2 linked regions of the Alkaliphilus metalliredigens QYMF genome follow. The protein of the gene in region 2 interacts with the protein of the main gene of each other region in a pairwise test. Links are inferred from orthologs where the notes say so. Each region holds a gene or a part of one and is shown on either strand. Other genes may lie near its edges.

What was found. Proteins that work in one complex are often made in the same cells at the same time.
Region 1: the proteins of ligA (region 2) and leuS interact in binary tests that used the Escherichia coli proteins (3 or more experiments, as listed by UniProt). The link is inferred for Alkaliphilus metalliredigens QYMF from one-to-one orthologs.

What each region holds. Positions count from the first base shown.
Region 1 is NC_009633.1:2,378,642-2,382,952, forward strand. What follows is about bases 1,242-4,311. They hold leuS (leucine--tRNA ligase), read left to right. Parts: upstream 1,242-1,574; coding sequence 1,575-4,049; downstream 4,050-4,311. Other genes in these bases: AMET_RS11440 (helix-turn-helix transcriptional regulator), read left to right, coding at 4,060-4,311. Outside these bases: AMET_RS11425 (calcium/sodium antiporter), read left to right, coding at 1-844; rsfS (ribosome silencing factor), read left to right, coding at 866-1,234.
Region 2 is NC_009633.1:978,767-984,212, reverse strand. The notes cover bases 2,484-5,446. They hold ligA (NAD-dependent DNA ligase LigA), read right to left. Parts: upstream 4,975-5,446; coding sequence 2,992-4,974; downstream 2,484-2,991. Other genes in these bases: pcrA (DNA helicase PcrA), read right to left, coding at 5,135-5,446; AMET_RS26165 (hypothetical protein), read left to right, coding at 2,578-2,751. Also shown: AMET_RS04655 (ferrous iron transporter B), read right to left, coding at 1-828; AMET_RS04650 (FeoA family protein), read right to left, coding at 829-1,044; AMET_RS04645 (rubrerythrin family protein), read left to right, coding at 1,351-1,764; AMET_RS04640 (TIGR01906 family membrane protein), read right to left, coding at 1,789-2,469. UniProt on the Escherichia coli protein: DNA ligase that catalyzes the formation of phosphodiester linkages between 5'-phosphoryl and 3'-hydroxyl groups in double-stranded DNA using NAD as a coenzyme and as the energy source for the reaction.

The sequences.
Region 1 (4,311 bases), 1.4 Mb from region 2 along the record:
AGAATTACTGGTATCAGTGATCGCAACACAACAACACTACTACGATGTGGCCATTGGCAATGTCATCGGATCTATGATTTGTAATGTTGGACTGATTCTAGGGTTAACGACGCTATTCTCTCCAATAAAATTAAATAGATCCGGGTTTGCCATCAGAGGTTTTTTTATGTTAGGGAGTACGGCCCTAATGCTGTTCTTTTTACGGGATAGAATGATTAGCCCTAGGGAGGGAACGTGGTTTATTGTATTATTCACTATTTATATTCTAATTAACTTACAAGAATTCAATAAAAATCAAAAAAGAGTACCTCATGTCCTGAATCAAGAACAGGATGTTCCTCAAGGTAGTGCAAGTAAGAAGATCATTATGTTTATTGTAGGAGCTGTGTTTATAGCCTTAGGGGCGAGACTACTGGTTAACAATGGTGTCATCATTGCAAATATATTAGGTGTACCAGAACAGGTGGTGAGTTTGACCTTGATCGCCTTAGGAACATCGCTACCTGAGCTAACCACAGCCATCAGTTCTGTTGTAAAAGGACATCAAGGTATTTCTGTAGGAAACATTTTAGGAGCGAATATACTTGACATAGTGATGGTACTTGGGTTATCCTCTAAAATAGGAAGCCAAGGAATTGTAATTAGTTATCAAAATGTAATGCTAGGAGCAACCATATACAATATTCCCCAGACGCTTTATTTAGATCTCCCAGTGACCCTACTGATGATGGGTGTATTGGTTTTCGGGGGACTCTTGACCGGGAAGATTAATCGTGTAATTGGTTTTTTGATTTTTAGTATTTATGGTATATATTTGATTGCATTGGCTAAATTATTTATGTAGTCCTATAATAGGAGGCGTACGATGGAGAAGGAAATATTTCAACAAGTAAAGAATATCGTAAAAGCAATTGATGACAAGTTAGGAGAAGACATTGTTGTACTGAATTTAGGGCAGGTATCCCCCATATGTGATTATTTTGTTATCGCAACCGGTAAGTCAGATCGCCAGGTGAAGGCGATTGCCGATGAGGTCGAAAATCAATTAAAGGAAACAGGAGGTCTGCTAAGTCATAAAGAAGGACATAGACTAGGGAGATGGATTCTCTTAGATTATGGTGATATTGTGGTGCACATTTTCCATGAGGAAGATAGAGAATTTTATAGTATCGAGAGAATTTGGAAGGATGCATTGGTTGAAAATATTGACAAATTTATGGATAATGATATATAATATAATTTAATCAATGGTAATAAGTAGATGAATGGGTTATGTGTAGTGTGATTAATGAAAAACTGTATATATCAGAATAAAATGATAACATCATAGAAAGAACATATGGTTATAAGGAGTAGTAGGTAAACTTACTTTTTTAGAGAGTCGATGGTTGGTGTAAATCGATAAAGCAAGATGCTGAACTTGCCTTAAATAAGTACCATAAGGGTGGTTTCCTTTACAGACTACTATAAGTGGACTTTCAGTCAATTAGGGTGGTACCGCGGGAATTTCCCGTCCCTAAAGACTTGAAAGTTTTTTTGTTGTAAATTTTTGTATTTTGAAGGAGGTAGCTAAAATGGCAATATATGACTTTGGCAATATTGAAAAGAAGTGGCAGGAAAGATGGCAAGAGAACAAGGCTTTTTCAATTATAGAGAGAGATCGTCCTAAATATTACGTGCTTGAAATGTTTCCTTATCCATCTGGAAAAATTCATATGGGACATGTACGTAATTATTCAATTGGAGATGTTGTGGCTCGATTTAAGAGAATGAAAGGCTACAATGTGTTACACCCAATGGGATGGGACTCTTTCGGACTTCCTGCTGAAAATGCTGCAATAAAGCATGGAATTCATCCGGATCATTGGACTAAAGAAAATGTAAAAGAGATGAAGGAGCAGCTAGATGCCCTAGGATTAAGTTATGATTGGGATCGAGAAGTGTCAACTTGTACGCCAGAGTATTATAAATGGACACAATGGCTCTTTTTACAGTTTTATCATAAAGGACTTGCCTACAAAAAAGAATCTCAAGTTAACTGGTGTCCATCCTGTGAAACGGTTTTAGCTAACGAGCAGGTAGTCAATGGGGGCTGTGACCGATGTGATAGTTCTGTTGGTAAGAAAAACTTAAACCAATGGTACTTTAAGATTACGGATTACGCTGAAGCACTATTAGAGGATATCAAGCTTTTAGATGGGTGGCCGGAGAAGGTTAAAACAATGCAACAAAATTGGATTGGTAAAAGCCACGGAGCTGAAATTGATTTTCCCATCGAAAACACTTCAAAAGAATTGAAAGTTTTTACCACTAGACCAGATACAATCTACGGGGCTACATATATGGTTCTGGCACCAGAACACCCCTATGTGATGGAACTAGTGAAGGAAACAGAATATGAAGAAGCGGTTGTGGCCTTTCGCAATAAACTACAGCATATGTCTGATATTGAAAGGACATCTACTGAAATAGAAAAAGAAGGAATCTTTATTGGTAAGTATTGTATCAATCCTGTATCTAATGAAAAAATACCGATTTATATTGCTAATTATGTATTAGCCGACTATGGTACAGGGGCCATTATGGCGGTACCTGCTCATGATCAAAGAGATCTAGACTTTGCAAGAAAGTATGATATAACCGTGACTCCGGTTATTCGACCAATAGATGAATCAGATGGTTTTGACATCGAAAAGGAAGCTTATACAGATAGTGGTATCATGATCAACTCAGAAAAATTCAATGGATTAGATAGTGAAAAAGCTTATGAGGACATTGCAAAACATATTGAAACCCTAAATGCAGGAAAAAGGACCATTAATTATCGGTTAAGAGATTGGTTGCTTTCAAGACAACGATACTGGGGAACACCAATTCCTATCATATACTGTGATGATTGCGGTATTGTACCCGTAAGAGAAGAAGAACTGCCAGTCAAATTGCCTGTTGATGTGACATTCTCAGGAAAAGGATCATCACCACTTGAAACAAGTGAAGGTTTTTTAAACACAAACTGTCCAAGCTGTGGTAAAATGGCTAAAAGAGAGACTGACACAATGGATACCTTTGTTGATTCTTCTTGGTACTTCCTGAGATATACTGACGCAAACAATGAACAACTTCCTTTTTCTAAAGAAGCTGCTAATTATTGGGTGCCAGTAGATCAATACATTGGTGGCGTAGAGCATGCCATTTTACATCTACTTTATTCTAGATTTTTTACAAAGGTCATGAAGGATCTAGGTTTGACGGATCAACCTGAGCCATTTAAAAAGTTACTGACACAAGGGATGGTTTTAAAAGATGGGGCAAAGATGTCTAAATCAAAAGGCAATGTAGTCAGTCCTGAAGAAATCATTCAAAAGTATGGTGCAGATACAGCGAGACTATTTGTGTTGTTTGCAGCGCCACCAGAAAGAGATTTAGAATGGAGTGACCAAGGGGTTGAGGGTAGTTATCGTTTCTTGAACCGAGTATGGCGCTTAGCTGAGGAATTCATAGACAATAATCTATTTATGTCAACTTCTTTGGGTGAGGCCCTAACTAAAAGGGACAAAGATTTGAAGTATACGATACATTACACCATTAAAAAAGTAACCAGCGATGTTGAAGATAGATTTAACTTCAATACAGCCATTAGTGCGGTTATGGAGTTAATTAATGAATTATATAAATATAAAGAAACAGATCCTTCGAAATTAAATGGCGATCTATTTCGAGAAGGAATTGAAACAAGTATCTTGTTGCTAGCGCCATTTGCACCTCATTTTACCGAGGAATTATGGGAGAAACTTGGGAAAGCTGAAAGTGTCCATATGACAAATTGGCCTGAGTACGACCATGAAGCCATCATAAAGGATGAAGTTGAAATCGTTATGCAAGTCAATGGTAAGGTAAAGGATCGAATGATGGTTCCTACCAATGTATCTAAGGAAGAGCTGGAAAGTTTAGCCATGAAAAATGAAAAGATAATACAGATTATAGAAGGGAAACAAATCATTAAGATTATTGCTGTACCAAAGAAGTTAGTTAATATTGTTATAAAATAGGGGGGGCAATATGGAAAAGAAGTTACATCCAATACTACAGGGAATGATTCCTTTAGTTGAAGGAATTGCAAAAACATTGGGGAAAAATTGCGAAGTCGTGCTTCATGAAATTAAGGATAATGAAAAATCCATCGTAGCCATCACGAATGGACATGTTACAGGTAGATCAGTTGGAAGTCCTATGCTAGATGTGGGAATACAGGCAATTAGGAAAGGGAACGATGCTGATAATATATTAAACTATCGAAATAAAAGTTCAGAT
Region 2 (5,446 bases):
TTGGACAAAATTCGATACAAGATTCATCATAAATGGTGCATAAAAATTATTAAGTAAAGGAAGAAAAATAGTAGCTCTAATAGCCTTTCCTCCACCTACAACGAAACCAAGTGATAGTACTAAAACTAACATTGCAATTGGAATACCTGGAAATGGTTTTAAAGTCAAATCCTCTATCCGATCCCATAAGGTAGGTTCCTTATATTCATAGCTTTCAACTGCCTTAGTAATTCTAGTCGCTTCTTCCCAAGTATCTTCGTGCTGCAAGCAATACTCATTATCATCACTTAAGTTATGTAAAGCAACTTCCCAGGCCTTTTCTAAAACATTCTTTAATCCTATATTTCGAGTGGCAATGGTTGGAATCACAGGTGCATTCAATTCTGCCTCTAGCTTTTGTGTGTCAATGGTTATTCCTTTATGCTCTGCTACATCTCCTAAATTAAGAGCAAATACAGTAGGGATTCCATATTGCTTGACTTGTAATGCTAAACTAAGGTTCCGCTCTAGATTTGTGGCATCTAGCACAAAAATGATTACATCTGCACCTTCCTTCATTAAATCTACTGCCACCTCTTCAGCTGGCGAGGTAGCCTTTAATGAATAAGTCCCTGGCACATCAATCAGCGTTCCCTTCTTATTTCCAAAATGTATATTACCCTTGGTGAAACTCACCGTTGTTCCAGTATAGTTTGCTGCTAGCACTTCTTTTCCTGTTAACTTTGAAAAGATGACACTTTTGCCCACATTAGGATTTCCCATTAAGAGGACCCTTAGTCCATCTTCCGATCCACGTTGTATTTTTTCTTCAACTTCATGACACCCCAATTAAGCTACCCCCTTCACGACAATCTGTTCTGCTACATCCTTCCCAATAGCAATACTTCTCTTCCCAACCTGAACAATAACAGGTCCTCCCCATGGCTGTTTTGAAACGATGGACACAGTTAATCCCACTCTCATCCCTAAGGATTTCAGCAACCCAATTGCAGGTAATTGTTCAACAACACATTGCTGCTTTATATGGTAATTGTATAGAGACATATGTATTCCCCCTCATGATAATGATTTTCATTATTTTGTTGTTTTCAGTATATCACTTGGTTTTTTTTGTGTCAATCATTCTAAATTTTTTTTATTATACCCTTGTCTATCTACTCAAAACATCATTGCCCATTCCATTATTTCTCTTATTCTTTTCTAGGCAGCTTAACACTTAGCTGTTTGATTACCCTGCTAAAACAGATTCACTGATACTCTCATTCTACTTTTCGTAAAAGTATGTTACAATATTTAGTAGAATCTATCATGTATCGATTAATTAGGAAAACAACTATAGGGGTGAGATAAATGAATTTGAAAGGAACACAAACCGAAAAAAACCTTTGGACTGCTTTTTCTGGTGAGAGCCAAGCTAGGAATAAATATGCTTTTTTTGCTAAGATTGCACGACAAGAGGGCCTGAATGAAGTAGCAGACGTTTTCCAAGAGTCAGCAAAGCAGGAGGAAGAGCATGGTCGAATTATCTTCGAATTTTTAAATGGTGTTCAAGACTCAGTGACTAATTTAAGGATGGCTGCTCAAAGTGAACACTATGAATGGACCACCATGTACAAAGAGTTTGAACGAATAGCACGACAAGAAGAATTAGATGAAATTGCTTCTTTTTTTCATGAGGTAGGTAAAATTGAAGCTGAACATGAAAAAAATTATTTGAATCTACTAAAAAAACTTACTGATCCCCGAAAAACTTCAATAAAATAGTGAAAACCCTAGGAGGCTTTCCTCCTAGGGTTTTTTTGCGTATTTCTTTTGACTCCACCAGCCCAGTCCACCCAAGACCGATAGACCCCCTAGAAAAATCAAAATAATTTTGACTGCTGTATCATAGAAAAAAGGTTCCGGAACCATTTGAACTAAAATTTCTGTTTTAGGATCAAGAATCCATAAATCGTTATCAAAAAAGATCAAATGAAAATACGTGAAATATTTATAGAAATCAACATACATTAAGAGCAGTAATAATAATAGCATTAAAAAGCTTCCTATTGCTGTAATAAAAACCGTTTTACCTAGGTGAACCTTCCACTTTGTATCTTTTATGATCATAACTCCAGTTAATAAAAGCATAAGTGCTAATCCTACATTTCTAGCAATTCTCCCACCTATAAAAAGTGCCTTCACATCAATCATGTGAAGAACTGCCCTTTCACCAAACACTTCCTGTTCTTGCCCTCTCACAATGGCTCTGGTATTTAATAGAGGTCGCTCGTCTTCAAAATACTCTAATACGTCTTCAATGGTATACATTAACTGATCTATTTCCATTCCAGTTACTTCTGGAACATTGAATCTTTCAAAGGAGCGTTCAAAGTGGTTTAAATTAAACGCCATGATTTGAACAGATGTTAAGAGCACCACAATGGACAATAAAATACCAATTATAAAATAAACTATTTTTCTCATCATTCGATTCCCCATTTATTTTTTATTTTCATTTATCACCATCTAAAGCATTTGTTCATATGATGAAATAACCAAAGGTTAATAAATCCTCATTATAAGGAGGTGACAAATATGGCTGAAGCTAAAGCAGGATTGTTTGGAGGTCAAAGTAGTTTATTGTTCTTCTTCCTACTGTTAGTGTTAATCTTCTGCCGTTGTGGATTCTGGACAGCTGACAACCGAGAAAGCTTATTATTCTTCTTCTTGCTTCTTGTTGTGCTGTTTGGTGGCAGATACTTCTGGTAGGGTTCAAGTAAATCTGACATAAAATCATAGCTTGAAGGTGTGATGTGGGTTGGATTTTATTCCAACCCATATTCCATTTTAAGCACTTAAAATTTTAAAGAATACCCATTTAAAATTTAAGTGCGCTGTGAGTCGATGCGATAACATCAGACGAATTTATTTAAGCACTTGAGATTTTAAACAATACCCGTTTAAAATCTAAGTGCGCTATGAGTCGATGCGGTAGCATAAGACGAATTTTTATAACAACGCTTCAAAGGCAGCTTCGTCTAAAATTTGTAAATTTGTCTCCACGCCAGATTCCAAGATTTCTTGGGCTTTTTTTAGTTTTGATCCAGCATTATCCCCTGCAATAACAAAGTCCGTATTTTTACTAATACTTCCCGAAACCTTCGCACCTTGTTCTTCTAAAAGTGTTTGAATTTCCTTCCGTCCATAATTCTCTAAGGTTCCTGTTACCACAACTGTCTTTCCAGAAAAAATACTTTCCTGTCTGTTTTTCATCTTGTGCTGCGGTTTGATCCCTTCTGCCAGTAGCAGCTCTATACTTTTTATGATTTTCTCATCCTCAAAAAAACCCACAATACTTTGGGCTACAATCCCTCCAATATCAGGCAGAACCACTAATTCATCATAGTTTGCTCTCTGTATCTTCTCTAAGTCACCAAAATAATTGGCTAGGTCAGCAGCTGTTTTTCTGCCTACATTAGGAATGCCTAATGCATAAATAAAAGCGTCTAGCTTACAGGTTTTACTTTCTTCTATGGCATCCAATAAATTTTTTGCCTTTTTGTCTCCAAATCGTTCCAGTTGAATTAAATCTTCATATTTTAGCTCATATAACGCAGCAATGTTCTTTAATCCCAAAGCTTCAAACAGCTGTTCCGCGGTTTTTTCACTAAATCCCTCTATGTCCATGGCATCTCGACTTGCATAATGAACGATTCTCGAAACAAGCTGAGGCTTACAGGATAGGGAGTTAGGACAAAAGATATGAACTCCCCTATGGACAATTTCACTATCACAGGCAGGGCAATGCTGAGGTTTTTCAATCTCCACTGCTTCCTCACAGGTTTCTTCTATTGCACCCATGATTTCAGGTATCACATCTCCGGATCGCCTTAACCATACTTGACAACCCACCTTAACCTTTTTTCGTTGAATATCCTCCCAGTTATTTAGGGTCGCCCTACTGACGGTTACACCAGCAATTTCTACAGGCTCTAATTGGGCGGCCGGTGTGAGCTTTCCAGTTCTCCCTACCTGCCATAGTACGGCTTCTAACTTTGTTGTGACCTCTTGGGCCTCAAATTTATATGCAATGGCCCATCTAGGAAACTTTTGGGTATATCCTAAAATTTCTCTTGTCCTTAAATCATTTACCTTGATTACAATCCCATCGGTTAAATAATCTAATTCTTTCATTCCTGCTTCAACTTCACGGATTTGCTCAATTACTTGATCAATTCCTTTACATGATTTTATATAGTTACTGACAGGAAATCGGTTTTTTTTCAAAAAATCAATCATTTGTATATGGGTTTCAAATTCCATTCCTTCATAGTACCCTATGCTATAGCAAAAAGCACCCAGTTTCCGCTTAGCTGTAACCTTGGGATCTAGGTTTCTCAGAGCTCCGGCCGCAGCATTTCGAGGGTTCTTCAAAGGCTCTTTAGCAGTTTTATTGTATTGGGCCAGTGTAGATATTGCCATTAAGCCTTCCCCTTGAATTTCCATCTTATTGTTAAAATCAACTCCTAAGGGAATCGCTTGGATTGTTTTCACCTGTTCAATAATAGATTCTCCTACGACGCCATTACCTCTGGTAGCTGCTTGAACCAGTTCTCCATTTTCATAGGTTAAATTTAGGGTTAACCCATCAAATTTGTACTCTACAATATATTCAATTTCATGGTTTGATTCTAATTTTTTCTTAATTCGTTGTTCCCAAGCAACCAATTCTTCAGCAGTCTTGGCTTTATCTAAGCTCCACAGTAGGGCGACGTGCTGGTGAGATTGAAATTTTTTCAAGGGTTCCCCACCCACCCGCTGTGTCGGTGAGTCTAATAAAACATGTCCTGTTTTCTCTTCTAATTCTATCAGTTGATCATAAAGACTATCATATTCCTTATCACTGACAATTGGTTGATCTAATACATAATACTTGTAGCTATACTCATTTAACTGCTTTACTAATTGCTCCATTTCCTTCATTTGATCCATATGCTTCCCTCTTTCACCTATATTCCTAACTACATATCCATACTTATTGTATATTGTTAAAAACATGTTCTCTATATTAGCTTGTACAATTTTCACACTATCTTCCGATGAAAATTAAATATATTTAGCGAATTGATTTGAAAGTATGACACGACTCAAGTTATTTAATCACTTCTAATTGTGTAAAGGCAGTAGAAATTTTCTTGATCCCTGCATTTGGAAAAGCAATTGTCAACATTTCTCCTGATGCGGCAACCACTGTTCCCACACCAAACTTTGGATGTTTGATTTTCATTCCTGTTTTAATCTCCCCTGTTATATTTTCCTGTTTAACGGGTTTTTGATACATTCCGCCTCCATTAAATAGGGGTGAAGTTTGCATTTTTCGAACTTCTTGCTGCCGATTATAGGGTTTTTCCATGGTGATGAGTTCCTCTGGAATTTCTCGAATAAATCTAGAAACTGCATTGGC